4 regions of the Anoxybacillus sp. EFIL genome follow, and region 1 is predicted to be linked to each of the others. Evidence: riboswitches for the same ligand, from Rfam matches in the RefSeq annotation. Region 1 holds a riboswitch; each other region holds the start of a gene.

Region 1 (7,652 bases):
TTGTTATTTTGCCGTGCTTTGTTGGGAGCGCATGGATTGTGCTTTGGCAAGACGAACAGCAGCAACAACAACTGCTTGAAGAAACGCGAACGTTTGCGAATATACATAAAAATGACCTTGACCGTTTTCTTGCGGAGACGACGGCTCGGCTAGAAACGTTAGCGATCGTCCTGAGCAAACATATCGCGACATTAAAAAAGGAAGAAATAAACGACATATTGCAACAAATGCAAAAACAAGACGTTCGCTTTGAACGCATCTCGTTCGTTTCCGACATGACAAGTTCAACGATGTACATAGCAAAAATAACGAAACAAACGATGATCGATACCCATCAGACGACGACGATCGTCACGCCAATTATCGATGAACAAACAAATCAAACGGCTGGCTTTCTCGTTGCAAAATTGCGCACAGCGTACATGAAACATCGCATGAAAATCATTGATCCAAACGCATCCTTTCGCTTATACGATGAACACGGAACGCTTCTTCTTGCGACAAACAAACGTCAAGCATCACAACAAAAAGTAAGCGTCCATTTAAATCACGCACCGTGGACGATTGAAGCGAACGTGCCGCGCGTAAATATGAAACAAAATATACAAGCTTCCCTTCCTTATATCTTGTCGCTTATTGTGATCATCCATATTATTTGGTTGTTCATTCAATATTCGCTATTAAAACGGCAAACGATCGTCGAACGAATGGAAACGGAAGCGCAAAAGCTTGAGTTAATCGGTACGCTAGCCGCAAGCACGGCACACGAAATTCGCAACCCGCTTGCGGGCATTAAAGGGTTTATTCAACTATTAAGTGAAAAACATAAAGATAACGAATCGCAACTTTATTTTTCGGTCATTCAAAACGAAATCACACGCATTAACGATATCGTCAATGAATTTTTAATTCTCGGCAAACCGACGGCACAAAAGCTTGAAATGTGCGATTTAAATCATATCGTCCAAAGCATTCACCCGATGATCGAGTCGCAAGCACACTTACATAATGTTATTTATTCGTTTCAACGCGCCGATGTACCGCTTCCGATTCGTTGTTCGAAAGACCATTTAAAACAAGTCGTCTTAAATTTAGCAAAAAATGCGATAGAAGCGATGCCGCACGGTGGCGAGCTAACGATTTCTCTTGAAAAACAAGGAAGCTTCGGCATATTGCGCGTCAAAGATACAGGTTGCGGCATTCCGAAACATGTGAGCGACAAGCTATTCCAACCGTTTGTCACATCTAAACAAACAGGCACAGGGCTTGGGCTCGTCATATGTAAACGCATTATAGACATGCACGAAGGGACGATTGACATTCATAGTATAGAAAAGAAAGGAACGACGATTACCGTTCGTTTTCCGTTAGGAGGGTGATTATGGTTGACATGCTGATCGGAAGCACGCTATCTGCACTTGCCACAGGAGCTGGCGCTGTCCCGATTTTATTTTTGTCGCGCTCGTTAACACACAAATGGCGCGACATGTTGCTCGCTTTTACGGCTGGTGTTATGATGGCGGCATCCATGCTTGGACTCATTCCAGAAGCGCTTTCTTCCGGAACGTTTCTTGCCTTAACGGTTGGATTGTGCGTCGGTGTGCTCGCGTTAACGTTTCTTGAAAAAATGGTGCCGCACATCGACTTAGCGCATACCGAAAGCGGCATAAAAATTGACCAAAAAGCGTTGCTTGTGCTTGCGGCGATTACGCTTCACAACATCCCAGAAGGACTATCTGTCGGCGTGAGTTACGCTTCCGGCGAACAAAACCATATGGGTGATTTAATTGCGCTTGCGATCGGCTTCCAAAACGCGCCTGAAGGATTGCTCGTTGCGCTTTTTTTATTTAATCAACAAATTTCAAAAGGAAAAGCGTTTTTGATGGCAACAGGGACAGGACTGATTGAACTTGTCGCTTCCGTCATCGGCTTTTATTTAACGTCGATCGTCGATGCGCTCGTCCCGTACGGATTAGCGTTTGCTGCTGGAGCGATGTTGTTTATTATTTATAAAGAATTAATTCCTGAAAGCCATGGCGATGGGAATGAACAATCGTCAACGTATTCTTTTATTATCGGACTATTAGTGATGGTATTTTTAATTGAAACATTTTAAAGGATGATCTACATGTCGAAATATTATATGCTTCTTTTATTGACAAGCGCATTATGGGGAGGAAACTTTGTCGCAAGCAAATTGCTTGTCGCCCACGCCTCCCCGCTCACGCTGACGTTTATTCGCTGGACGATCGCCGTCCTTTTTTTATTTCCGATCGTGTTAAAAAAAGAACGATCCGTCCGTCTTCAAACGCGCGGCATCGTTCCTTTGATTGCGATGGGGATGTCGGGCGTCGTGTTGTTTAACGTATTTATGTTTCAAGCGCTTCGCTATACATCAGCGGATCATGTCGGTTTAATTTCAACGCTAAACCCGATGGCGATTGCGCTCGTTGCATACGTCGTCTATCGTGACAAACTGACGCTTCGGCAATGGGTGGCGATGATCGTTTCGCTCATCGGTGTGCTCATCGTCATGACGCACGGGCAACTGCATCGTCTAGCGGATGTAAACATCGGCGATGTATGGATGATCGGAGCGGTCATCATTTGGGGCGTTTATTCAGCCTGCGCCAAAGCGGTGATGACATCGTACTCTCCGCTTGCGGCGACGTTTTGGTCTGGCGTATTTGGCGTCATCGGATTGCTGCCGTTTCTTTCTTCTTTTTCCGTTCATGATGTGAACGTCTCCTTTTCGCTTGCGCTTTTATATACGAGCGTTGGGGCGACGGTGCTCGCGATGTTTCTTTGGAACGTCGGCGTCAAACGAGTTGGTGCGACGACAGCGGGCATGTTTTTAAATTTTAATCCGCTTTTTACTGCCTTGTTTGCATACATACTTCTTGGAGAAACGTTAACGCCACCACAATGGATCGGTTCATTCGTCACCATTGCAGGCGTCATATTGTTTACAAAAAAATAGAAGGGGCGTTATTCCCCTTCTTTTTCTTCATATGGATGAGCAACCCAACCGGATGGATCGATAAATAACCGAACGGCAACGACTTGACGATCGTCCATTAATGTAAAGAAATGCGGATTTCCTTCTGGCACAGAAATGACGTCTCCTGCTTCGAGTTGTACGTCAAAATATCCTGTGTTTTCGTCTCCTTTAATGACGAAAATGCCGTGCCCCGCGACGATTGCACGCACTTCATCTTCCGTGTGCGTATGCACTTGTTCAAATTTTTTCAATAGCTCTTCTAAATTTGGCGTTTGCTCACAGAGAGCGACAACGTCCCACGCTTGATAGCCTCTTCGCTTCGCTAAATGTTCAATTTCCGATTGAAACGCGGCTAAAATGTCCGCTTTTTCTTCGTCTGTTAATACAAATTTGTTTTGAAGATGCGTTGGAAGTTTACTTGCATCCCAATGTTCGTACAACACACCTTGCTTATTTAAAAACGCAGCGACGTTTTCCTTTCCTTCAATCACTTCTCCTGTATTGCGCACTTTAATCACTGCCATACTTACTCCCCCTTATCGTTTTAAAAGTAATAATTTGACGTGGTACTGACATAAAAACTCGCACGCTTCTAGCCATTTTTTCGCTTCAAACGCATCTTTTCCCCAAACGGTAATGCCGTGATTGCGAATAAGTACCGCCCCTGTGCTTTCATGCACATGTTTCGCAAATTCATCCGCCAACGTCGGAATATGTGCGAAATTCGGAATAATCGGAATGCGAAATACCGCATCTTCTTCCCATAATCCGAACGCTTTAATGATTTCTTGATTTGTAAAAACGACTTCCCCTTCATCGCCGTACCATTCCGAAATGACGTTGTTGTCAACGGTATGCACATGCAAGACGCAGCCGGCGTTCGTTTTGTTGTAAATGCGGACGTGAAGAAGCGTCTCCGCTGACGGTTTGAGAGACGTCGCTTCCGCTGGCTGTCCGTCCGCACCGACGAGTAAAAAATCTTCTGCCGTCTCTTTTCGTTTATCTTTGCCGCTTGCGGTCACAAGAAACGTGAGCGGCTCATCGCTCACTTTGAGCGACAAATTGCCGCTTGTTCCCATAAACCAGTCGCGCGCCGCTAGCTCCCGTTTCACCTCAGCGAGCTCTTCCCATTTTTTTTGCCTCATGCGACCACCTCGCTTTCTTTTAACGCATCGATGACATCATAAAACGTCGTAAACGGCGTATGCGGTAAGTGAAGCTCACGGCATTTTTCAAGCAAAAAGTCGCGCGCGATGACGTGATCGGCTCGTTTTGCTGCCGCTAAATCGGTAATGGAATCGCCGATGACGATCGTTTTCGCCCCTTCTGGCGCAAGTTTACGAAGAAGTGACGGCTTGCAACAGCCGCATTCATTTTGACAATGTTCATCGCATGCATACGGCCATGTAATTTGAATCGTTTCGCCGCGAAAGTCCGCGCGATTGCAAAAAATGCGTTCTTTTTCAATGAACCCGTCTAACAACGGATAAACGAAAAAATCGATGCCGCCGCTGACGATATAAAGCGGCATATGTTGTTGTTTCGTCCATGCGACAAACTCGGAAAATCCGTCGCGAATGCGGGCAGTGTCAAGCAAAAATTGCACAATTTCTTCTTTCAATGACGACGGCAAAAGGGAAAACATGCGCCCAACGCCTTGTTGTACGGAACATCTTTGCGCAAGTATATCGTCTTTGATCGCTTCCCACTCCGGTGGGGCGAACTGTTTCATCACCGCAATAATGTTATCGTTTAACGTAATCGTCCCGTCAAAGTCGCAAAAAATGACTGGCTTCATGATGCGCTCCCCCATAAATGAAGCGCTTGTCGCAACGGTTCGTTTTCTTTTGCCGCTTCATGAAGCGAACGCCCTGAAAGCACCGCTTCAACTGCCGCTCGAAACGCTTGCCCGCCGCCAACCGCTCCGGCTGGATGACCGTGCACCCCGCCGCCTGCGTTAATGACTGAATCGATGCCAAAATCGCGAACTAAAAGCGGCACAAGTCCCGGATGAATGCCGGCCGATGGGACAGGGAACGCGCGGACGAACGGCTCTTCTTTCGTCAGTTCGTCGGCAATCGCAAGCGTCTGTTCTTTTTCAAGCGCTACGCTTCCGTACGGAGATGGGAAAAGCGAAAAGTCCGCTCCTGCCATGCGCAACAGTTTGCCAAGAAGAAGCGCATAGCTCACTCCATATACGTGCGATGAAGCGATCGCGCCGCTAAATGACGGATGCGCCATGATCGGCAAACGAATGTCATCGTCTTCGCGAAGCGCTTGCAATACATCAAGCCCGTATGTAAACACGTTAAACAACAACACGTCCGCACCTAACTCCGCTGCGCGCTTTGCTTTTTCTTTTAGTTCAAACGTTTTTCCTGTTAAGTTCACCGCATATAACGTCCGATGCCCTGTTTGTTCGTACACATCGTTGAGCGCTTGTTTTCCTGCGACGATGCGTTTTTCAAACGGCGTCAAGTCGTTTTCAAACAAAATTTCATCGTCTTTCACGAGATCGACACCGCCGAGCGCTTGCAGTTTTAATTGCTCGGTCACATATCGCAAATCGCGACCGATCACCGCTTTAAAAATGCTCATGACAAGCGGACGGTCAAAAACACCAAGCTTTTCACGAATGCCATCAATGCCAAAGCGCGGACCAGGAAATGCTCGTTTTAATTCGTCAGAAAACGTCAGGTCAACAAGTTTAATCGTTCCATCAAGCGACAATTTGCCAAACGTCGTCGTCAAAATCGCTGGAAAATCGGCACTAAAATTGACGCTCGGATACGAAATGCGCACGAGCGCCCGTTTCAATCGCTTCCCGAAATACGTATTGACCCGCTCATCTTCCTCAAGCTGTTCAATCGACTCTACAACCCCTTTATGTTTTTTCAACTGTTCTTGTTCAAGTTGCGGCAAATCGGTCCACGATCCTACCGTAAGCCCAAGCGCAATCCCCTCCGCTTTTTTCGCCAAATCTTTGTCATCATGAATCAAATATGTTGCCGTAATCATCGTATCACTCCTTTACAAATAAAAAACCTCTTCATAAGAAGAGGCTAATCGTTCGTCTCTTCTTATCTCTCAGCTGATTGCTGCGAGAATTAGCACCGTGCTTAACGTTCGTTAAGTCGGTTGCCGGGCTTCATCGGGCTCGTCCCTCCGCCTACTCTTGATAAGAATTCGCAATGTATGAAATTTTTTGAATGGTTCGTTTTTCATAAATTTAATTCGAATTATGACAGCAGTCTCTCATTTTGTCAATGATTTTTTAAAAAAGTTGCAATCGTCCGATTCGTTCTGCTGCTTCTTTCAGCCGTTCTTCGCTTGTCAACAGCCCTGTGCGCACATATCCTTCCCCATGCTCTCCAAAGCCGATGCCTGGGGCAACGGCGACATGTGCTTGTTCAAGTAAAAGATTGGCAAACGTTTCGGACGTATATCCTTTTGGCACCGGAAGCCACGCAAAAAAAGAACCTGCTGGCGCTTGCACGTTCCAGCCGATGTCGTTTAATGCACGAATAAACGTATTCCGTCTTGCTTCATACGTGGCGACAAGCTCATCGACGCATTGTTGCGACTGTAAAAGCGCAACCGCTGCCGCTTCTTGAATGGCGCCGAACATGCTCACATACAAATGATCTTGCAAAACGTTAATCGCTTCGATCATGCTTTCGTTGCCGACCGCAAAGCCGATGCGCCATCCTGCCATATTGTACGTTTTTGAAAACGTATAAATTTCAATGCCAACGTCTTTCGCCCCTTCGACTTGTAAAAAGCTGACCGGCTTTTTCCCGTCAAACCCGATCGCCCCATACGCAAAATCGTGCACGACAGCAATGCCGTATGTTTCAGCAAACGAAACGGTTTTTTTAAAAAACGATTCCGTTGCTGTCGCGCCTGTCGGGTTGTTCGGATAGTTTAAAAACATCAATTTCGCTTGACGAACGACGTCTTTGTTTAACTCCTCATAATCGGGCAAAAAGTCGTTTTCCGCCCGCAGCGGCATCATTTCCATGCGCGCCCGCGCAAGCACAACGCCCGACCAATAGTCCGGATAACCGGGATCGGGAACGAGCACGACATCGCCGGGGTTTAATAAACAAAGCGGCATTTCAACGAGCCCAGCTTTGCCGCCAAATAAAATGGCGACTTCTTTTTCTGGATCAATGGTTACCCCATACTCCCGTTTGTAAAACGTCGCTACCGCTTCTTTCAAAAACGAATACCCGCGAAACGGGGAATATTTATGGTACGCTGGCTTTGCTACCGCCTGTTGCATTGCGTTTACAATATGAGCAGGGGTCGGCTGATCCGGATTTCCTTGCCCAAGATTAATGACGTCATGCCCTTCAGCAATGACCGTATTGACTTTTTGAACGAGCGAAGCAAAAAATTGCTTCGGTAGTTGCTGTAACAAGTTCGATTGCGGAAATGTTTTCATTTTTCGCACACCTACTTCACAAAAAGGTTGAAATTCTAGTCATGTATCATATATCGTAAAAATCAAAATGTAAAGAAAATTTTTCGAGGTGAATGAAATGAATATCGCTTGTATACAAATGGACATTGCGTTTGGAGCGCCTGAAAAAAATAAACAAACGATCGTGCGCTACATGGAACAAATGGCGCGTGACGTCGACGTCGT
Region 2 (7,652 bases), 180 kb from region 1:
AGCGGCAATTTGTTCGCTTCCTGCGGCTGACTGTTCGACAACCGCACTAATGCTTTCAACGTTTTGTAAAACGTTTTTGCCGAGCTCTTTTGATTCGTTCATGCCGACGACAAGCGCTTGAATATCTGTCGTAATATGATGCACTTTATTTTCAATTTGTGCAAACGCCTCCGTCGTCGTTTCAATCGCTTTCGCCTGCGCTTCGGCAATGTCAACCCCACGACGAACCGCTTCTGTCACATTCGTCAACCCCGATTGGATAAGCTGTACCATTTCGAAAATTTGGCTTGTCGCTTTTGACGATTCTTCCGCAAGCTTGCGCACTTCTTCGGCAACGACGGCAAATCCTTTGCCCGCTTCCCCTGCTCGCGCCGCTTCAATGGCCGCATTTAACGCAAGCAAGTTCGTCTGCGTTGCAATATCAGCAACCGCTTTTGCCATATCTTGAATTTTGCTTGCATACGTCGCAAACTGCGCAGTCGATTGTTCAATCGAAGCGGTCGCCTTCGTATTTTCATCAATAAATCCTTTTTGTTCTGCTAACGCGGCTTGACCATGCGTAATCGCTTCAACGGCTTCATCGCTATAACGGGCCGTTTGCTCCGTCCGACCGACGTTTTGCTGCACAGTTCCTTCCATTCGCTCAATGAGCTGTACGGCGCTTTGTAAGTCTTCAGAAATGCTTTGCGCCCCTGCAGATAATTCGTTCGTCGATACAGCGACTTGGTTATTAATTTCTGTTAACGTCTTCGTTTCTTCATCAATTTCTTTCGCAAACGCTTCGACTTGCTTGCTGACTGTATCAACTGACTGAAGCAACACATTCAATTGATCAGCCATCGCCGTAAACGCCGCATTTAAATCGGCCAATTCGTCTTTTCCACTATACTTCACAGGCTCAATGCGCAAATTGCCGTTCGCAATTTGTTTTGCGTTTTCAGCAATTTTTCGCAACGGCGTCGACATTTTTTGTGTTAAACGCACGCCGCTAAATCCTGCAAACAATAGCACAACCGCAATCGCAACAAGCGAAACGGTAATGACGCGATCAATTTGTTTTTGTAACGTGTTTTGCATGTGCGCATAATATTCGCTCACATACGTGTTGATGACGTACACATCGTTCAATACCCCTTCGGCACGCATCGACTGGCGGCGCACTTCCGCTACATCGTTTGCATCAAGCGCATCATTCGATTGTTTCGCAAGCTCAGCGAATTTTTTATTCGCTTGCTCAAGCGCAGAACGAAAATACGGCTCAGTTAATCCTTTATTTAATGCTTGAAGCAGCTTTTCCGATTCCGCTAAACGAACGATCACTTCTTGTTTATTTCCTTCTGTCGGACTGTAAGCATAGTTGCTTAAACTTTGTTTCGTCGCTTTTAGCTCCGCCTGCAAATGTTGCGCTTTCATCATGAGCGGCACAAAATCTTGATTCGACGATTGAATCGAAAGCATATTTATAATAATAAACACAATAATAGCCCCTGCAATGATGGGTGTAGCTAATGAGTGAAATAACAATCGTTGTTTAATCGTCATCATATTCCTCCTTTATTTTGCGATGCCGTTTGTCGCTTTTTCTTTCCATTTTTCAAGCGTCGCTTGTTGCTCTGGAGTGAACGTCACGACGCGAATCGGCGCCAAATCGACGCCGTTTTCTTTTAAGCCAAGTTGAACCGTCCCTTTTGGCACTTCTTTCGTTTCAACGTATTGTTTAATGACTGTATATAATGCGACATCGACATTTTTTAACATCGATGTGACAACCGCTTTTTCCGCATAAAAATATTGGTCGCTATCGACACCGATCGCATATTTTTTATTCATTTCCGCCTCGCGCAGCACGCCGACACCGGTAAATCCAGCCGCGGCATACAAGACGTCTGCCCCATTTGCGATCATTTGTTTTGCAATTTGTGCCCCAAGCTTATCATCACCGAAATTGCCGGCATACACTTCCTGCACGTTCGCTTCCGGTTTAACCGCTTTTACCCCTTGAATAAAACCGTTCGCAAATTTACGAATGAGCGGCACATCCGCTCCGCCAACAAAACCGACGTTGTTCGTTTTCGTCAACATGCCAGCCACTACGCCCGCTAAAAAGCTTCCTTCATCTTCTTTAAACGTAATCGATGTAATGTTCGGCAGATCAGATACCGCATCAATTAATACGAATTGCTGTTTCGGATATTTTTTCGCGACTTTTTCTAAATCTTGTTGCACCATAAATCCTAATCCGATGACGAGATCGTTCCCTGCTTCAACGAGCTCTGTTAACCCTTTTTCATACGTCTCGGTTTCTTTTAACTCACGGTAGTCAAAAAAGATGCCGAGCTCATCGCGCGCCTTCATTAATCCTTTAAACGCCGAATCGCTAAATGACTGATCACCGAGTCCGACGTCTGACAACATAATGCCCACTTTTATTCGCTCTTTCGGTTGAAAAGAACTCGTTTGCGAACATCCCGCGGCAAGCAACAAAACGAATGCCATCAAGAGTGAAATCATTTTTTTCATAAAATTTCCTCATCTCCTTATCTCTCGATCAAATCGTGCTTCATTTATTATATCGACACATTCCGACATTTTATTTACTTTTTATAATATAAAGATTTTGTAAAGTTGTTCGTATGACAACAATCGACTATAATGGAAGCACAACGAATTTATGCTGAGGTGGTTCATATGTCAAAAGAAAGTTCATTTGATATTGTGTCAAAAGTCGATTTGTCGGAAGTGACGAACGCAGTCAACATCGCGTTAAAAGAAATTCAAAACCGCTACGACTTTAAAGGAAGCAAAAGCGACATTTCGCTTGAAAAAGATGAGCTCATTCTCATTTCTGACGATGAGTTTAAACTGGAGCAACTCAAAGATGTGCTCATCGGCAAACTCATTAAACGCGGCGTGCCGACAAAAAACATTCAATACGGAAAAGTGGAAGCAGCATCTGGCGGAACGGTGCGTCAACGTGCGAAACTCGTCCAAGGCATCGACAAAGACAATGCGAAAAAAATTAACACAATCATTAAAAATACAGGCTTAAAAGTAAAAAGTCAAATTCAAGAAGACCAAATTCGCGTCAGCGGCAAAAGTAAAGACGACCTGCAAAAAGTGATCGCCGCCATTCGCGAGGCAGATTTACCGATTGACGTTCAATTCGTCAACTACCGTTAAGAAGGCGCTTTGCCTTCTTTTTCTTTTTTGAAATAAAATAGTTGAATATTTCTAAAAAATCAGTTACATTTATGAATAACTTCATACAACATCTTATCGAGAGAAGGGGAGGGACTGGCCCGATGAACCTTCAGCAACCTGACGATCGTCAAGGTGCTAAGTCCAGACAAGCGATTCGCTTGGAAGATAAGAAGGAGCGCGTCAAGTCTTCTTCTTATGGGGAAGACTTTTTTACTTTAAACGAAGAAACGGAGGAATGGACGTGGGATTGTTAGATGATTTAAAAGAACGCATCGTCATCGCTGATGGAGCGATGGGGACATTATTATATGCGCACGGCATCGATCGTTGTTTTGAAGAATTAAACGTCACAAAACCTGAAGAAATTGTCCATATTCATGAAGCGTATATTGAATCAGGCGCAGAAATCATTCAAACGAACACATACGGCGCCAACTACGTGAAACTAGCACGTTACGGGCTGCAAGATGACGTAAAAAAAATAAACGAAGCCGCGGTCGAACTTGCCAAAAAAGCGGCAAAAGGGCGCGCCTACGTGCTCGGTACGATCGGAGGACTGCGTAGCACGAATAAAAGCACGATTTCTCTTGAAGAAGTGAAACGAACGTTTCGTGAACAGCTGTACGTGTTGTTAAACGAAGGTGTCGACGGACTTTTGCTTGAAACGTATTACGATTTTGAAGAATTGCAAACGGTGCTTTCCATCGCTCGCAAAGAAACGACGTTGCCGATCATCGCCCACGTCACGTTGCACGATATCGGCGTTCTGCAACACGGAATGCCACTTGCCGAAGCGCTGACCGAGTTAGAACAACTCGGTGCCGATGTCGTCGGCTTAAATTGCCATCTCGGTCCATATCATATGTTGCGCTCGCTTGAAGAAGTGCCGATTCCAACACGCGCTTTTTTATCGGTATATCCGAACGCAAGCTTGCCGCAATATCGCGACGGTCGCTTTATTTACGAAACGAGCGAACAATATTTTGAAGAAACGGCGCGCGCCTTTCGTGAACAAGGGGTTCGGCTTATCGGCGGCTGTTGCGGTACGACGCCAAAACATATTGCCGCCATTGCTCGCGCCCTTTCCGATCGCACACCTGTATATAAAAAAGAAGTAAAACAGCGCCATCCGATCGTCGTCCAAGAAGAAAAACAAACGACAGCCCCTTCTCTTGCTGACATCGCTCGCACGCGCCGATCGATTATCGTCGAGCTCGATCCGCCGAAAAAACTCGGCTTAACGACATTTTTAGAAGGAGCAAAGGCGTTAAAAGAAGCGAACATTGATGCCTTAACGCTTGCCGACAATTCGCTTGCGACACCGCGCATTAGCAACGTCGCTGTCGGCACGATCGTCAAACAACAGCTCGGCATGCGCCCGCTCATTCATATTACATGTCGCGATCGAAACTTAATCGGCTTGCAGTCGCACTTAATGGGGCTTCATACGCTCGGCATGACCGACGTGCTCGCTTTAACAGGCGATCCATCAAAAGTAGGCGATTTTCCGGGCGCAACGTCCGTCTACGATTTATCATCGTTTGACCTCATTTCGTTAATTCGCCAATTTAACGAAGGGCTTTCGTACTCAGGCAAACCGCTCGGACAAAAAACGAACTTTTCGATCGCTGCCGCCTTTAACCCGAACGTACGCCATTTAGATAAAGCGGTGAAGCGGCTCGAGAAAAAAATTGAATGCGGGGCGCACTACTTTTTAACACAGCCGCTTTATAGCGAAAAACAAATCGAAGACGTGTATGAAGCGACGAAACATTTACCGACGCCCATTTACATCGGCATTATGCCGCTCACAAGCGCACGCAACGCTGACTTTTTACATCACGAAGTGCCGGGCATTACATTGTCTGACGACATTCGCAACCGCATGGCCATGTGCGCAAACGACCGTGTTCAATCAACGAAAGAAGGATTAGCGATCGCCAAAGCGCTCATCGATGCCGCGTTCGATTTATTCCAAGGCATTTATTTAATTACACCATTTTTACGTTACGATATGACGGTCGAACTCGTTCGCTACATTCATGAAAAAGAGCGGCTCGCAAAAGAAAGGACGGTTTATCATGGCTAGTTTATTTGAACAGCTTGAAAAGAAAATTTTAATTATTGATGGAGCGATGGGGACGATGATCCAAGCCGCCAACTTAACCGCAGACGATTTTGGCGGTGAAGCATATGAAGGATGCAACGAATATTTAACGATCACTGCCCCACACGTCATTTCTCACATTCATGAAGCGTATTTTGCCGCAGGAGCTGACATTGTCGAAACGAATACGTTCGGGGCAACGCGCATCGTACTAGATGAATATGACCTCGGCCATTTAGCGCTTGAGTTAAATATCGAAGCAGCTAAACTTGCAAAACGAGCAGCGGAAAAATATACGACAACCGATTGGCCGCGCTTCGTTGCCGGCTCGATGGGCCCGACGACAAAAACGCTTTCTGTCACAGGCGGAGCGACGTTTGCGGAGCTCGTTTCCGCATACGAAGAACAAGCGCGCGGGCTATTACTTGGCGGCGTCGATTTATTGTTGTTAGAAACGTGCCAAGATACATTAAACGTCAAAGCCGCCTTTCTCGGTATTACTGAAGCGTTTCAAGCGGTCGGAAAACGAGTGCCGCTGATGATTTCTGGAACGATTGAACCGATGGGAACGACGCTTGCCGGGCAAACGATCGAATCGTTTTTTATTTCCATTCAACATATGAAACCTTTTGCCGTCGGTTTAAACTGCGCCACAGGTCCGGAATTTATGACCGACCATTTGCGCTCGCTCGCTTCATTAGCGAACACGGCCGTCAGCTGTTATCCGAACGCTGGGCTTCCTGACGAAGAAGGGCATTACCACGAAACGCCAGACATGCTTGCGAAAAAAATTCGCCAATTTGCTGAAAAAGGATGGTTAAACATTGTCGGCGGCTGTTGCGGCACGACGCCACAACATATTCGCGCTATCGCGGAAGCTGTTCGCGACATTCCGCCGCGCGTGATCCCAAAACAGTTTGCCATGCACGCTGTGTCTGGCATTGATGCGTTGATATATGATGAAACGATGCGTCCGCTTTTTGTCGGGGAACGAACGAACGTCATTGGCTCACGTAAATTTAAACGGCTCATCGCAGAAGGCAAATATGAAGAAGCGGCAGAAATTGCGCGCGCACAAGTGAAAAATGGAGCGCACGTCATCGACATTTGTTTAGCGGACCCTGACCGCGATGAAAAAGAAGATATGGAACAATTTATTCAACAAGTCGTGAAAAAAGTGAAAGTGCCGCTCGTCATCGACTCGACCGATGAAGACGTCATCGCCTGTGCGTTATCGTATTCCCAAGGAAAAGCGATTATTAACTCCATTAACTTAGAAGACGGGGAAGAACGGTTTGAAAAAATTATTCCGCTTCTTCATCAATACGGTGCAGCAGTCGTCGTCGGCACAATTGACGAACAAGGAATGGCGATTGAAGCAAAACGAAAGCTTGACATCGCCCTTCGTTCATACGATTTACTCGTCAATAAATATGACGTTTCACCGCACGACATTATTTTCGATCCGCTCGTCTTCCCGATTGGCACTGGAGATGAGCAATATATTGGCGCAGCAAAAGAAACGATCGAAGGCATTCGCCTCATTAAAAAACATTTGCCAAACTGCTTAACGATGCTCGGCATTAGCAACGTCTCATTTGGTTTGCCACCTGTCGGACGCGAAGTGTTAAACTCCGTCTTTTTATACCATTGCACGCAAGCAGGGCTCGATTACGCGATCGTCAATACGGAAAAATTAGAGCGCTTTGCGTCCATTCCTGAAGAAGAAGTGCGCTTAGCAGAGGCGTTGTTATTTCACACAAACGATGAAACGTTAAACGCATTTATTCAATTTTATCGCGATAAAACGAAACAACCGAAACAAACAAACGTCCATATGACGTTAGAAGAGCGGCTTGCCACATACGTCATTGAAGGAACGAAAGACGGGCTCATCGAAGACTTGACGCTCGCCTTACAAACGTACAGCCCGCTTGATATTATTAACGGTCCGCTGATGAACGGAATGGACGAAGTCGGTCGCCTATTTAATGATAATCAGCTCATCGTCGCGGAAGTGTTACAAAGCGCAGAAGTGATGAAAGCGGCCGTCGCCTTTTTAGAGCCGTATATGGAAAAAAACGAAACGAGCGTCAAAGGAAAAGTGCTGCTCGCAACAGTCAAAGGCGATGTGCACGACATCGGAAAAAATTTAGTCGATATTATTTTAAGTAACAACGGGTTTCACGTCGTCGATTTAGGCATTAAAGTCACGCCGCAACAGCTCATCGAAGCGGTGCGAAACGAACAGCCAGACATGATCGGCTTATCTGGGCTGCTTGTGAAATCAGCTCAACAAATGGTGCTCACCGCCCAAGACTTAAAACAAGCGGGCATCTCCTTG
Region 3 (7,652 bases), on a different contig from region 1:
GTGAGAAAATGACGACATTTTATTGGTATCCAAAATGCGGCACATGTCGCAAGGCGAAAAAATGGCTAGATGACAACAACATTTCCGTACAAGCTGTACATATTGTAGAACAGCCCCCGTCAAAAGAGCAGTTGCGGACGTTATATGAAAAAAGTGGGCTTGATTTGAAAAAATTTTTTAATACGAGTGGCATGAAGTATCGTGAACTTGGATTAAAAGACAAATTAAAGACGATGACAGAAGAAGAAATGTTACAATTGTTGTCATCGGACGGCATGTTAATTAAGCGTCCAATCATCACAAATGGAGAGCAAGTCATTGTCGGATTTGACGAACAAAAATATCATGAAATGTTTAAATTGTCGTGAAATCGTGTCGAAAATCGTGTATGATGAAAAGGAAAACAATGTGTTGGAGGGACAACGATGAGCATTCCAAAAGAGCTGCGTTATTCACAAGAACATGAATGGGTGCGTGTCGAGGGGGATACGGTTCGCATTGGTATTACAGATTTTGCCCAATCGGAACTCGGCGATATCGTATTTGTTGAGTTGCCAGAAGTCGGCGCACAACTTACAGCAAACGAGCCATTTGGTAGTGTTGAATCAGTAAAAACAGTATCTGAACTATATGCACCGATCAGTGGCAAAGTGATAGCTGTGAATGAAGAGTTAAACGATAATCCAGAGTACGTGAATGAATCACCGTATGATAAAGCGTGGATGATCGTCATCGAGCCAAGCGATATGAGCGAAGTAGACAACCTACTAACTGCTGAACAATACGAACAAATGATTAATCAAGACTAAAAAACAAATCGCAGGGCACCCTACAACACAGGGGTGTCTTTTTTGTTGAAACAAAAAACAATTGATATTACAAACGATGTTGTTGGGAAATTAAATAAGCATGGAAGTTTTCAGCTGTTTTATGACAACGAATGTGTTGGAGAGTTTGCTCAGGAAACGAACGAATTCAAGCTGAAAAGCGGATATGTAGAACAACAAGGGCGCATTTTGAAAACGGTGACAGTTACTGAACATCCAGATGCGAAATATGTGGATTGCGACACAGAAGGTGGTTGGTGTTAAGGACAGTGGCATCGCTGTCCTTTTCGATTTCATAAAAGGAGAAAAAGTGAACGACAACGAATATAATATACATAAATGAATGTGCAAGGTGATGACGATGGCGATCATTGAAGTGGAAAAAGTGATTATTGTCGAGGGGCGGTCAGATAAAAGAAAGATCGAGAGCATTATTAGTGAGCCAGTAGAAATTATATGCACAAACGGAACGCTCGGTACCGCCAAACTTGATGAATTAATCGAAGCTTTGTATGATAAAGATGTGTACATTTTAGTTGACTCTGATGAGGCGGGAGAAAAATTGCGTCGCCAACTTCGCCGTGAGTTTCCGGAAGCTGAGCATTTATATATTGATAAAATGTATCGTGAAGTTGCAGCTGCTCCGAAACATCATATTGCGGTCGTATTATTAAGCGCAAATATCGATGTACACGCACAATATTTGTAGAAAGTTGTGTGATGATTGTGAAGGTCGTTTATATGTACACGCCATTATGTGGCACATGCCAAGTGGCAAGCCGTATGGTTGATGTGCTTGAACAGTTATTGCCAACTGTCACGTTTGAGCGTCAAGACTTAAATTATGTGCCTGACAAAGCGATCGAATGGCATATTGAAAGCGTTCCATGCTTACTTATTTTTAAACGTGGTAAACTCGTGAAAAAAATATACGCCTTTCATTCCGTTCCACATGTATATGAAACGTTGCGAAAGCTGGCTGAATAAGCCAGCTTTCGACATATTTCTTGGGAAATTGACGAGGAAGGAAGACATTTGTCGAGCAGTTATAGAAGGAACTCACCGTCTTCGTATGGAAACAATGAATACGACAATACATGGGACGGGGGCGGTTGTATGAATATGTTAACACCAATTTTACCAAATGACGGTTTATATATTCAATTGCAATGGGAAAGCGGGCAAATTTTATTAAGCATATCAAAAGAAGGAATTCAACGCGTTGAAAAAGCGAACGAGGATCGGGTCATATCGATTCGTGGTTCCGCACAGGCCATTATGTCACTACTACAAGGATCGTTAAAACTTCAGCAACAACTTCGCTTAAACGAATTGTCCGTCACAGCATCGTTTCGCCACATTTTATTATTAGAGTCAGTTTTCTTTCTTGCTAAACCGTACGATCTTGTTCATTGACGAGCAGTTTTTATCGTGTTAAAATTCAAAATATTCAACAATTATTCGTTCAGGGGGAGAAATGATGAAATTTGAAACGATTGCTGTACACGGGGGACTACAAACCGATCCGATAACGAAAGCGCGTGCGGTACCGATTTATCAGTCAAATGCGTATTTGTTTGATAGCACAGAGCATGCGGCAAACTTATTTGCATTAAAAGAAGCAGGATACATTTACACGCGCATTCATAATCCGACGGTGACCGTATTTGAAGAGCGAGTAGCAAAGCTTGAAGGTGGTGTAGGGGCTTTAGCAGTGGCGAGCGGCATGGCGGCGATTACGATGGCCATTTTAAACGTCGCTCAAGCAGGAGATGATATTGTGTCTGCTTCCACGCTGTATGGAGGGACGTACAATTTGTTTGCAAATACGTTACCGAAATACGGCATTACAACTCATTTTGTCGATCCAGCTAACCCAGAAAATTTCCGCGCTGCAATTACACCGAAAACGAAAGCTATTTTTGCGGAAACGATCGGCAATCCGAGTTTGCATGTGTTAGATATTGAGGCGGTTGCAAACATTGCCCACGAAGCAGGTGTCCCGCTCATTATCGATAATACGTTTGCGACGCCGTATCTTTGCCGTCCGATTGAACATGGAGCAGACATTGTCGTTCATTCTGCGACGAAATGGTTGCTTGGCAACGGGACGACGCTAGGAGGCATCATTGTCGACGGTGGAAAGTTTGACTGGAACTCGCCAAAGTTTCCAGCGTTTACGACACCAGATCCGAGCTATCATAACCTTATCTATGCAGACATCGGAGCGGCAGCGTATATTGTGAAAGCACGTGTGCAGTTGTTACGTGATTTAGGACCAGCCATTAGCCCGTTCAACGCCTTTCAATTTAATTTAGGGCTTGAAACGTTGCACGTGCGCATGAAAGAACATATTGAAAACACAAGAAAAATTGTTGCATATTTAGATAATCATCCAGCTGTCCGTTGGGTGTTGTATCCTGAACATGACAACCATCCAGCGAAAGAGCTAGCGAAAAAATATATGCCAAAAGGGGCAGGAGCAGTCGTCGTTTTTGGCATTCAAGGGGGAAGGGAAGCAGGAGCTGCACTTATTAACAATGTGAAGCTTTGGTCGCATGTGGCAAACGTTGGCGATGCAAAAAGTTTAATTATTCATCCGGCAAGCACAACGCATCAACAACTAAGCACAGAAGATTTACAAGCATCTGGTGTAACAGAAGATATGATTCGTTTATCGGTCGGCATCGAAAATGTGGATGATTTAATCGAAGACTTAGAACAAGCGATTGAAGCGGCGACAGGGGTACGGTCGATGTATTCGCGGGTGTAAATATGAAAGGTGCTAGTTAGATTTTTCGACTAGCACCTTTCATTTTATGAGTTGTAACCGCAGCGCTTCGGCAACCGCTCCTGTTCGTGACGAAACTCCTAATTTTTCGAAAATAGAAGAAAGGTGACGTTCCACTGTTCGTTTGCTTATCTTTAGCCGTTCGCTAATTTGTACACTCGTTTGATCATCTGCCAACATTTGTAGTATATTGATTTCAATGTTTGTTAAACCATGCTTTGTTGAATACATAGTTTCACTATCCACCAAAAAATATTTTTCTCCTTCGTTGCTGTATCGGATCATATGTGCTAAATGAGTGGAAACTTTTTCTTTTGACAATACGACGGATACACCTGCCTCATGCGCAGATAAGGCGAGCGGTGGATAGTTGCATAGCATAATGACATTTATTGTGGGGTATATTTCCTTCGCATTTTTTATCCAGCCCAATGCTTTTATTATGTGCATGTGCACATTTATCACAATGACATCTGGTACATGTATATGTATGAAAGTATCTAGTGAATCGATACAAGAACAAGAACCGATAACTGTTATATTGCTTTCGTTTTCCAACAATTTTTTCAACCCAAGCAAATAGATAGGGTCAGAATCAATAAGCAATGTACGAATAGCCATGCAATTTCCCCTCCACTTTTTTACTAGATTCTACTTCATTTAATAAACTTTGTCATTTATTTTGAAGAAATTGGCGGATTTTCGCCAAAAAATTGGCGGAAAATACGGATTTTTTTCTTTTCTATTTTTGGTAAAATGAAAATAGCTGATCAGCTATTTTTGGGAGAAGAAGCGGAGGAGTATGAGCAATGTATAAGTTGAAATAAAGAACGTCCGATTTTTATACAATATGTTGTACCTATGGTGAGTAATCAGCTAAATAAAAATTTCTGCTTATATTCATGATACCGATGTTTAACTGGCGCTAATGTACAAGTCTATCTCATTATGGACAAGTAGCGGAGAACTAGCATTACAATTGGACTATGTGAGGAGAGAAAATAATGAAAAGTAAATTTAGAAGGCTTATTTTAGTTGCTACCCTAGCACTAACTGCTACTCTGTTATTAGATGGTTTTTTTGGGTCGTTAATTACTACTGAAGCTAGTACGCTCCCGAAACGAGTATATAAAGAGGGGAATGTAACAATTACAGTTACTCCTGCAGTAGGGAGTTCAATGGCAAAATTAAGCAATTCAAAATCAAAAATTGCTCCACTTGATACGATTGTCCGAGGAAATAAAGAAACAAAAACGGTTCAGAGTATGTATGGTACAGTGACGATGACAGTTACGTACGATCGAAATCTAACGACTAAGACTTCTACTATTACGGGGATTTATTCTTTAGTAAATACAGATTCTTACTTGAAATTAGTTGATAAATGGTATACATCTAGTGTTGCACAAGCTGACTACTATGACTCCTTTCATAAAGTGTACGTAACGATTAGAATTACAAAAGAAGAATGTAATTAAAGGGTCCGTTTGGCATGTAACTATGTATGCCTACAATTGGAAAGTTTAACTTCATTTTTTGAACTGAAGAGGCTGATCTGAAACGCTAATGCGTGCTGGGTCAGTCTTTTGCATTTTAACAAAGCGGTGGGTTGTTCGTAGCCCGACATCCGAAGAGTAGCGATTTCTCATGCTATATATTCCGTTCACTTGATTATGAAGGGGAAATAGTTGAAAAATTTTTATTGACACCGTCCTTCTTTCGATGATATACTCACTTTCGTAATTTAAAATGATCCTCAAACATATTAAAACGTTAACTGAATAAAGCGTTTAAAAGCGCTCTTATCAAGAGAGGTGGAGGGATGTGCCCGATGAAACCCGGCAACCGTCAGCGCTGCTGAAATGGTGCCAATTCACACAAAGCGTTTGCTTTGAGAGATAAGAGACAGAACGGACGATTCGCGCCTTTCTGTTCTCTTGAGCAGAAAGGCTTTTTTCATGGAAGGAAGGTGACAGCAACGTGATTACATTATCGAATGTAACAAAAGTGTACAAAGCAGCAAGTGGACATGTGACCGCTGTTGATCGTGTGAACTTGCATATTGAAGCAGGAGAAATTTTTGGCATTATCGGCTATAGCGGTGCAGGAAAAAGTTCGCTCATTCGGTTATTAAACGGATTAGAAAAGCCAACGAGCGGCGAAGTCATCGTCGATGGCAAGGAGATTGGAAAAATTGGCGGAAAACAATTGCGACAAGCGCGCCAGCAAATCGGCATGATTTTCCAACATTTCAATTTACTTTGGTCGCGAACAGTGCGCGAAAATATTGCATTCCCCCTCGAAATTGCCGGCGTCCCGAAAGAGGAGCGAATGAAGCGCGTTGATGAACTAATTCAACTTGTCGGACTGCAAGGAAGGGAAGACGCGTATCCGTCGCAATTGAGCGGAGGACAAAAGCAGCGCGTCGGCATTGCACGCGCGTTAGCGAACAATCCGAAAGTGTTGTTGTGCGACGAGGCGACGTCAGCGCTCGACCCACAAACGACAGATTCCATCTTAGATTTGCTCGTCGACATTAATAAACGTCTCGGTTTAACGATCGTATTAATCACCCATGAAATGCACGTCATTCGTAAAATTTGTGATCGTGTAGCGGTCATGGAAAACGGAAAAATCGTTGAAATGGGTGAAGTGCTTCACGTGTTTCGTAAGCCGGAGCAGCCGATTACGAAGCGTTTCGTTCAACAAGTAACTGAGCCGGAAGAAACGAAAGAAGCGATGTTGCATCTTCTTGAGCGATATCCAAATGGAAAAGTTGTACAGCTTACATTTGTCGGCGAAGCGGCTGAGCAACCGCTCATTACACAGCTTATTCGCCAATTTAATCTAAATGTGAATATTTTGCAAGGAAAAATTTCGCAAACGCATCACGGTTCATACGGGGTGTTGTTCGTTCATTTAGACGGTGCGAATGAAGAAATCGAGCGAGCGCTCGCTTTTATTCGCCAGCAAGAAGTTGGAGTGGAGGTGTTGGCGAATGTGGAATGAGCTATTTCCGAACGTCGTTTGGGATAAAATATGGGCGGCAACAGCGGAAACGTTATATATGACAGCTATTTCAGTTGCGGCGACGTTTGTGCTCGGCATTTTGCTTGGATTGTTACTCTTTTTAACGTCAAAGGGAAACATATGGGAAAATCGTATCATTAACAGCGTTATCGCATCGTTTGTTAACATTTTCCGTTCGATCCCGTTCATCATTTTAATTATTTTACTCATCCCGTTTACTAAGTTTGTTGTCGGTACGATTCTTGGTGCCAATGCGGCACTGCCGGCGCTCATTATTGGAGCGGCTCCATTTTATGCGCGCATGGTTGAAATTGCGCTTCGTGAAATTGATAAAGGAGTTATTGAAGCGGCAAAAGCGATGGGAGCAACGACAACGACAATCATCTGGAAAGTGCTCCTCCCTGAAGCGCTTCCTGCCCTTGTATCCGGAATTACCGTTACAGCGATCGCTCTCGTTGGCTATACGGCGATGGCGGGAGTTGTCGGTGCTGGGGGGCTTGGGAACTTAGCTTATTTGGAAGGATTCCAGCGTAACAATAACGATGTGACGCTCGTTGCAACAGTGCTCATTTTAGTCATCGTCTTTATCATTCAGTTTGTTGGTGACTTTGTCACTTCTAAAATAGATAAACGATAAAAGGAGGAAAAAACAAATGAAAAAATGGCTCTCTTTACTTGTTGCTGCCATGATCGTTTTCGCGCTCGCTGCTTGCGGAAACAATGAAAGTGCAGAGGAAAAAGCGAACAAGCTTGTCATCGGTGCATCAAACGTACCACATGCAGAAATTTTAGAAAAAGCAAAACCAATTTTAAAAGAAAAAGGAATTGAACTAGAAATTGTGACGTTCCAAGATTACGTGTTACCAAACAAAGCATTAGCGGATAAAGAGTTAGATGCAAACTATTTCCAACACATTCCTTATTTAGAAGCTCAAATGAAAGAACATGGCTATGACTTTGTGAATGCAGGCGGTATTCATATTGAGCCGATTGGCGTATATTCA
Region 4 (7,652 bases), on a different contig from region 1:
GTCACCGTTGGCCATCAAGTCATTTTGCATAGTGCCATTATAAGAAAAGGCGCTCTCATCGGTATGGGCTCTATCGTTTTAGACGGTGCTGAAATTGGTGAAGGAGCTTTTATCGGTGCTGGCAGTCTTGTGCCTCAAGGGAAAAAAATTCCCCCTCGCACACTTGCATTCGGACGTCCGGCAAAAGTGATCCGAGAATTAACCGAAGAAGATGAGCGTGAAATGGCACGAATTCGCCGCGAATATGTTGAAAAAGGTCAATATTATAAATCGCTTCAATTAAACAAACCACGCGATAAATAAGCGTGGTATTTTTACATTGCTTTATTATTGACTTAACATATATATTTTATCATAAGTTCAGGGGGATTTGCTTATGTTGCGAAAATGGTACGATTGGGAATGCAAGTTGTTTTACAGCATTAATCGTTATTTTGATCGCAAGTGGCTTAACGCATATTTTCGTTCGATTACACACGCTGGCGGAGCGACATGTTCAATTACGGCTGTCATGCTAGCTGTTTGGCTGTTGCGTGACGAATGGCGGGATGCTGCTATCGCCAGTGCCATCGCATTAGCACTTAGCCATATTCCTGTCGCAATGATGAAAAAAATGTACCCACGCAAACGACCGTATATTTCACTTCATAACACGAAAGTAACAAAAAATCCGTTAACTGATCATTCATTTCCATCCGGACATACAACCGCAGTATTTTCTGTCATCATTCCATTTTTACTATACGCTCCGGCATTAACGATTTGGCTCTTGCCCATCGCGTGTAGCGTCGCGATTTCGCGCATTTATTTAGGACTCCATTATCCATCTGATGTGCTTGCAGGCTGTATGCTCGGTACGTTGTTTGGCGTCGCTTCATTTTCTGTTCTTACTTAAAAAAGTAAGAAAGGAGAGCTACATCTTGTAACTCTCCCTTTTTTCTTTACTTCGCCAACTGTAACGCTTGTTGTTTTAACACTTCTGCTTTATCTGTACGTTCCCAAGGAAGATCAATATCTGTGCGACCAAAGTGACCGTAAGCAGCTGTTTGTTTGTAAATCGGGCGACGAAGATCAAGCATTTTAATAATGCCCGCCGGACGAAGGTCAAAGTTGTTGCGCACCACTTCAATTAATACATCTTCAGATACTTTGCCCGTGCCGAACGTATCAATTGAAATCGATACAGGTTTTGCAACACCGATCGCATATGCTAACTGCACTTCACATTTATCTGCAAGACCCGCTGCAACAATGTTTTTCGCTACGTAACGTGCCGCATACGCTGCTGAGCGGTCTACTTTCGTTGGATCTTTTCCTGAGAATGCCCCGCCGCCGTGACGTGCATAACCACCGTATGTGTCAACGATAATTTTACGTCCTGTCAACCCTGCGTCACCTTGTGGACCACCGATGACGAAACGTCCTGTTGGGTTGATAAAATATTTTGTGTTTTCATCGATCAATTCTGCCGGAACGACAGGTTGAATGACATGTTCTTTAATGTTGCGTACAATTTGATCTTGTGTAATTTCTGGATGATGTTGTGTAGAAACAACGATCGTATCGATACGTACAGGTTTGCCGTTTTCATCGTACTCGACTGTCACTTGCGTTTTTCCGTCTGGACGTAAGTACGGTAAAATGTCTTCTTTACGCACTTCCGCTAAACGACGTGCAAGTTTGTGTGCAAGAGAAATTGGTAGCGGCATAAGTTCTTTCGTTTCGTTGCACGCGAAGCCAAACATTAATCCTTGGTCACCTGCACCGATCGCTTCGATTTCTTCATCTGTCATTTGTCCTTCGCGAGCTTCTAACGCTTTGTCAACACCCATTGCGATATCTGGCGACTGTTCATCAATTGACGTCAACACTGCGCACGTATCTGCATCAAAGCCGTATTTTGCACGCGTATAGCCAATTTCACGAATTGTTTCACGAACAATTTTCGGAATATCTACATATGTAGATGTTGTAATTTCTCCACTCACTAACACAAGTCCTGTTGTTACGCTCGTTTCGCACGCGACACGCGCATTCGGATCATTCGCTAAAATCGCATCTAAAATCGCATCGGAAATTTGGTCGCAAATTTTATCCGGATGCCCTTCCGTTACAGATTCAGATGTAAACAGACGACGTTTAGGCATTTAAACATTCCTCCTCAGTATAATGGCAAATGATACGGTACTCATCCCTCTTATTATGGTCTATCGTGAAAAAAACCTTTCCCTCAGAGGAAAGGTTTTTGCATTTGTCTGCGCCTTTCACTCTTATCGTTCAAGGGCGTTCCCTTGCCACAGGTTAGCACCTTTTCACGCATGTGACGGTTGCTGGGTTTCATCGGGCCTGTCCCCCTCCACCAACTCGGGATAAGAGTATCCGTTCATTTCAGCATCATATCACATCTGTATGAAGCGAGTCAATGTTTTTTATGCCACAACGATCTTGAAAATAAATTCAAGAAAAATACATGAATTAGTATGGATTATTTATTAAAATGTGTTATACTTTTTACATGAAGAATAAATCAAACAAAGGTAGGTTTTGTCCAATGAATTCCATTGAACTGACAAACAAATTATCAACACTCTTGCAAAGGGATGGGGTTTTTCATAACTTATCTGTACCACGATTAGTAGAAAAAGTGTTAACTCGTCAAGAAGGCATTCTCACTTCATCCGGTGCTGTTTGCGCAACGACCGGAAAATATACAGGCCGTTCCCCAAAAGATAAATATATCGTTGAAGAACTATCTGTTAAACATAAAATTGACTGGGGAACAGTTAATCAACCAATTTCCGAAGAAGTGTTTGATCGTCTTTACAATAAAGTCGTTGATTATTTAATGACAAAAGAAGAAGTGTTCGTATTTAACGGTTTTGCGGGTGCCGATCCAGCTTATCGTTTACCTATTCAAGTAGTGAATGAGTTTGCTTGGCATAATTTATTCGCTCATCAATTATTCATTCGTCCAACAGCAGAGGAACTAAAAACACACGAGCCGCAATTTACAGTCATTTCTGCACCGACATTTAAAGCTGATCCAGCTGTAGACGGCACGCGTTCAGAAACGTTTATTATCATCTCATTTGAACGTCGTACCGTGCTGATTGGTGGAACAGAATATGCAGGGGAAATGAAAAAATCGATTTTCTCGGTCATGAACTTTTTATTGCCAGAACAAGGAATCTTTCCGATGCATTGTTCAGCAAACGTAGGTCAAGAAGGAGATGTGGCGCTCTTTTTCGGTTTATCGGGCACAGGAAAGACAACACTTTCTGCTGACCCAAACCGTCGCCTAATTGGCGATGACGAGCACGGTTGGTCAAATAACGGCGTGTTCAACATTGAGGGCGGATGTTATGCGAAGTGCATTAACTTATCACGCGAAAAAGAGCCGCAAATTTTCGATGCGATTCGCTTCGGTTCCGTATTAGAAAACGTCATGATTGATCCAGACACACGCATACCAAACTATGACGATGCGACGTTAACCGAAAATACGCGCGCAGCATACCCGCTTGAAGCAATGGACAATATCGTCCAACCGAGCGTTGCAGGTCATCCGCATACGATCGTCTTTTTAACGGCCGATGCGTTTGGTGTATTGCCTCCAATTAGCAAATTAACAAAAGAACAAGCAATGTATCATTTCTTAAGCGGCTATACAAGCAAGTTAGCGGGCACAGAGCGCGGAATTACGGCACCTGAAGCAACGTTTTCTACTTGCTTTGGCTCACCGTTTTTACCGCTTCCTGCAACACGCTATGCAGACATGCTCGGACAAAAAATTGACGCTCATGGCGTGCAAGTATTTTTAGTCAACACCGGTTGGACAGGAGGCGGATACGGTGTTGGTGAACGGATGAAACTGTCTTATACGCGCGCAATGGTCAAAGCTGCGTTGGAAGGCGAATTAAACAACGTAGAAACCGTTCAAGACCCAATTTTCGGTCTGCATATTCCGCTTCACGTCCCAGGTGTACCTGATGAAGTATTGCAACCAAAAAGCACATGGGCAGATCAAGAAGCATATGAACAAAAAGCAAAAGAACTTGCGGCGAAGTTCCGTGAAAACTTTAAAAAATTCACAAACGTTGATCCACGCATTGAACAATTCGGGGGACCGATCGCATAAATGAAAAGGCTGCCTGTTTTCGGCAGCTTTTTCATTTTTCATATGTTCGTACAAACCATTTCATTCAATGAAACATATAGTAGTACATAGAAATAAAGAAAAGGAGGCTAAAAATGAATGAACTATTTGCGATTCCTCAATTAAAAGATATACGCCACCTTCTTCCCACTCGCTCTGGCCAATCGTATAAAAAAACAACACTTGAACAAAAAACGCACATCATTATTCATCATAGTTTAACGAAAACAGGCTCGGCATTTGCGTTCGCCAATTATCATGTAAGCAAAGGATGGCCAGGCATCGGATACCATTTTGTCATTGAACAAGACGGAACGATTCATTTTTGTAACGACTTAGAAACGATTAGTTACCATGTCGGCAACCATAACACTTATTGCATCGGCATTTGTTTAACGGGCGATTTTCGCACACAACAACCGACGGATGAACAAAAACAATCATTGAGAACGTTATATAAAACGCTGGTAAACATCTTGCCGAACTATAAAGATGTGAAAGGACATAATGAGCTAAAAGGATATGAATGGAAACAATGCCCTTGTTTTAACTATGCGCAAGTATTAGCAGAAAAAGAAAACATCGAAATAAAAGAAGAAGTCAAACTGTATACCGTCGAACGAGGAGATACGCTATGGGCCATTAGTCAAAAAACAGGGGGAAGTGTAAAAACGTTATTGCGCCTAAATCCAAACGTGGATCCAAGAGCGTTACAGCCCGGGCAACAAATAATCATTGAAAAACTAGTAAAAAAAGAAGAAGTGAAAACTCCATCACAACCATCCAATCAAACACCGAAACAACAAAACATAGTCGAACAACTGATCAGTAAGCTTCCAAATAAAGTATTGCGATATGGCGATCGCGGCGAAGACGTTCGCACCTTACAACAAGCGCTAAATATGATCAATTTTAAATGCGGAGCAGAAGACGGAGTATTTGGCAAAAAAACGTTAGATGCCGTGAAACGAGTGAACCTTATGTTTTCAGGCGGAAATAAAAATGGTGTTTATGACGAAAAGACGAAAAATTATATAATAAGCAAACTTAGAGAAAAAATGAAATAGCTTTCCATAACATATCTCCCCTATAATAAGGTGTAAGGGGGGATATTTTTATGCATATGGCAGATGCACTTATTTCACCTGCAGTAGGAATGGCGATGTGGGGGGCTACGGCGGGTGTAGCAAGCTACTCATTAAAAAAATTAAACATGGAAGCAGATGAAAAAAAACTGCCGCTGATGGGGGTGCTTGGAGCATTTGTATTTGCAGCGCAAATGATTAACTTTACCATTCCTGGTACAGGATCGAGCGGACATTTAGGTGGTGGATTGTTACTTGCCGCTTTGCTAGGTCCTTATGCAGCTTTTTTAACGTTAGCCGTCGTTTTATTTATTCAGGCACTCTTTTTTGCAGATGGCGGACTGTTAGCATTCGGATGCAACGTGTTCAATCTCGGCTTTTACACATGTTTTATCGCATATCCACTTTACAGACGACTCATTCGCCGAACAAACATCTGGTTTGCTTCCATCATCGCTGCCGTCGTTGGATTGCAACTTGGGGCATTTAGCGTCGTCGTTCAAACGTTGTTATCCGGAAAAGTCGAATTACCATTTACGACGTTCGCTTTATTTATGCAACCGATTCATTTGGCGATTGGCATTGTAGAAGGAATGGCTACAGCAGCTGTCATCTCATTTGTGATGAAAGCAAAGCCAGAACTTTCAACAACAAATACACCGACAAATCGTCTCATCGGGACACTCGGTTTGCTTGCGCTTCTCATCGGTGGCATTTTTTCATCCATCGCTTCGTCCAAACCAGATGGATTAGAATGGTCTATTTTACGCACAGCAGGTACGGAGGAACTACATGCAACAACAGCACTCCACACCGCACTAGAACGTCTCCAACAATCGCTCGCTTTGTTGCCTGATTACAATTTGAAAAATGGGGGCGCTTCGATCGGTTGGTTAGACATCGGCACAAGCGTTTCTGGCATCGTCGGTGTATTTATCGTTGCAATAGCAATGCTCGTACCATACATCATGAAAAAATGGAGAAAAGAAGCGTGATCCATGCACATATGTCAAATATGAAAAAGCGACGACATGATGTTCATCCGTTAAGCATGCTCATTATAACGTTTACATACATCTTCGTCGTCGCCTCGTTTCACACGTATGCGTTTATTGAACTCGTTCCATTATCGCTTTATCCAATCACAATGATCGTTTTTTATCGTCTTTCTATTCGCCATATTAAACGCGTACTGCTCGCTTCTCTACCATTTATTACAGTTATAGGGGCTTCACAGCTGTTTTTCATTCATGAACACGTATCGTTTTTTCATTGGCGTATAGAAGCAGGATGGCTGTCATTCGCTACTTTGCTTGTAAAAAACACGCTTGCCGTTCTTGCTGCAACAGTGTTGTTTTTGACGACACCGATCGAGCAACTTGCAGGTGCGCTCCTTTCGTTGCGCATTCCTCGTCTGCTCGTTATACAATTGCTTTTGACATATCGATATATTTTTTTATTTTTAGAAGAAGCAAAACGACTTCGTCAAGCGTATATGTTGCGCGCACCGAACCATCGCGCCATCCAATTATCCGTTTGGGGATCGCTCGTTGGACATTTGTTACTGCGAACATTTGAACGTGCCGAGCGCGTGTATGAAGCGATGACGTTGCGCGGGTTTTCTATTCAACGTATGCATATAAAAATAAAACGATGGACAACAAAAGAGAGAATTTACACGTACGTCACAGTTATATTGTTCATCGTTTATCGTTTGGTGGTCATATGATGATAAACGTATCGAATATTTGTTACATATACCCAGATGGTCATGAAGCCATTCGTAATATTTCTTTTTCTGTTCAACAAGGAGAATGCATCGGCATCATTGGAGCAAACGGTGCAGGAAAATCAACGTTATTAAAACTGCTCGTCGGTTTATATATGCCACAAAAGGGACATATCGTCATCGATAATATGCACATGTCGAAACAAACGTTACGACACATTCGTCGCATCGTTGGCTTTACATTTCAACAAGCCGATGATCAATTATTTATGCCAACCGTTTACGATGACGTCGCGTTTGCGCTTCGAAATGACGGGATGAATGAAAATGAAGTAAGCCAACGAGTAATAAACGCTTTAACGCTTGTCGGTGCGATTCATGTCAAAGACCGCCCACCTTATCGTTTATCAGAAGGAGAAAAGCGGCTCGTTACTTTAGCAACTGTGCTTGCGATGGAACCGAAAATATTGCTGATGGACGAGCCGACGGCAGCGTTAGATCCGAGAGCAAGACGAACGCTCATTCATCTCGTTCAATCGTTATCACATACAAAAATCATAACAACGCACGATCTCGACTTTGTGCTTGAATGTTGCGAGCGAACAATTGTACTCGCAAACGGAACGATCGCATATGACGGTCCAACAGAAGCTGTATTAACGAACGAACCGTTTTTACACGA

What was found. Region 1 has a riboswitch for S-adenosylmethionine ahead of mtnW (2,3-diketo-5-methylthiopentyl-1-phosphate enolase). Riboswitches for the same ligand answer to the same signal wherever they lie in the genome.
Region 2: it holds a riboswitch for S-adenosylmethionine, as region 1 does, so the genes downstream of both, ES017_RS02630 (bifunctional homocysteine S-methyltransferase/methylenetetrahydrofolate reductase) here and mtnW (2,3-diketo-5-methylthiopentyl-1-phosphate enolase) in region 1, are expected to answer to the same signal.
Region 3: it holds a riboswitch for S-adenosylmethionine, as region 1 does, so the genes downstream of both, ES017_RS06410 (methionine ABC transporter ATP-binding protein) here and mtnW (2,3-diketo-5-methylthiopentyl-1-phosphate enolase) in region 1, are expected to answer to the same signal.
Region 4: it holds a riboswitch for S-adenosylmethionine, as region 1 does, so the genes downstream of both, metK (methionine adenosyltransferase) here and mtnW (2,3-diketo-5-methylthiopentyl-1-phosphate enolase) in region 1, are expected to answer to the same signal.

Annotation. Positions count from the first base shown of each region.
Region 1 is NZ_SDLH01000001.1:332,605-340,256, forward strand. It holds gene ES017_RS01715 (ATP-binding protein) at 1-1,379, shown strand, start outside; gene ES017_RS01720 (ZIP family metal transporter) at 1,382-2,116, shown strand; gene ES017_RS01725 (DMT family transporter) at 2,129-2,980, shown strand; gene ES017_RS01730 (1,2-dihydroxy-3-keto-5-methylthiopentene dioxygenase) at 2,989-3,525, opposite strand; gene ES017_RS01735 (methylthioribulose 1-phosphate dehydratase) at 3,538-4,146, opposite strand; gene ES017_RS01740 (2-hydroxy-3-keto-5-methylthiopentenyl-1-phosphate phosphatase) at 4,143-4,799, opposite strand; gene mtnW (2,3-diketo-5-methylthiopentyl-1-phosphate enolase) at 4,796-6,019, opposite strand; SAM riboswitch class I at 6,079-6,186, opposite strand; gene ES017_RS01750 (pyridoxal phosphate-dependent aminotransferase) at 6,276-7,448, opposite strand; gene ES017_RS01755 (carbon-nitrogen family hydrolase) at 7,546-7,652, shown strand, end outside.
Region 2 is NZ_SDLH01000001.1:507,730-515,381, forward strand. It holds gene ES017_RS02615 (methyl-accepting chemotaxis protein) at 1-1,545, opposite strand, end outside; gene ES017_RS02620 (BMP family lipoprotein) at 1,555-2,520, opposite strand; gene ES017_RS02625 (YajQ family cyclic di-GMP-binding protein) at 2,689-3,180, shown strand; SAM riboswitch class I at 3,271-3,373, shown strand; gene ES017_RS02630 (bifunctional homocysteine S-methyltransferase/methylenetetrahydrofolate reductase) at 3,443-5,290, shown strand; gene metH (methionine synthase) at 5,283-7,652, shown strand, end outside.
Region 3 is NZ_SDLH01000003.1:87,191-94,842, reverse strand. It holds gene ES017_RS06455 (arsenate reductase family protein) at 9-368, shown strand; gene gcvH (glycine cleavage system protein GcvH) at 426-809, shown strand; gene ES017_RS06445 (YusG family protein) at 852-1,091, shown strand; gene ES017_RS06440 (ribonuclease M5) at 1,189-1,536, shown strand; gene ES017_RS06435 (thioredoxin family protein) at 1,545-1,814, shown strand; gene ES017_RS06430 (hypothetical protein) at 1,944-2,243, shown strand; gene ES017_RS06425 (O-acetylhomoserine aminocarboxypropyltransferase/cysteine synthase family protein) at 2,308-3,600, shown strand; gene ES017_RS06420 (response regulator transcription factor) at 3,640-4,239, opposite strand; gene ES017_RS06415 (hypothetical protein) at 4,623-5,096, shown strand; SAM riboswitch class I at 5,418-5,523, shown strand; gene ES017_RS06410 (methionine ABC transporter ATP-binding protein) at 5,599-6,627, shown strand; gene ES017_RS06405 (methionine ABC transporter permease) at 6,617-7,285, shown strand; gene ES017_RS06400 (MetQ/NlpA family ABC transporter substrate-binding protein) at 7,302-7,652, shown strand, end outside.
Region 4 is NZ_SDLH01000002.1:42,096-49,747, reverse strand. It holds gene ES017_RS03365 (gamma carbonic anhydrase) at 1-303, shown strand, start outside; gene ES017_RS03360 (phosphatase PAP2 family protein) at 377-895, shown strand; gene metK (methionine adenosyltransferase) at 942-2,147, opposite strand; SAM riboswitch class I at 2,268-2,376, opposite strand; gene pckA (phosphoenolpyruvate carboxykinase (ATP)) at 2,552-4,138, shown strand; gene ES017_RS03345 (N-acetylmuramoyl-L-alanine amidase) at 4,252-5,223, shown strand; gene ES017_RS03340 (energy-coupling factor ABC transporter permease) at 5,274-6,236, shown strand; gene cbiQ (cobalt ECF transporter T component CbiQ) at 6,233-6,970, shown strand; gene ES017_RS03330 (energy-coupling factor ABC transporter ATP-binding protein) at 6,967-7,652, shown strand, end outside.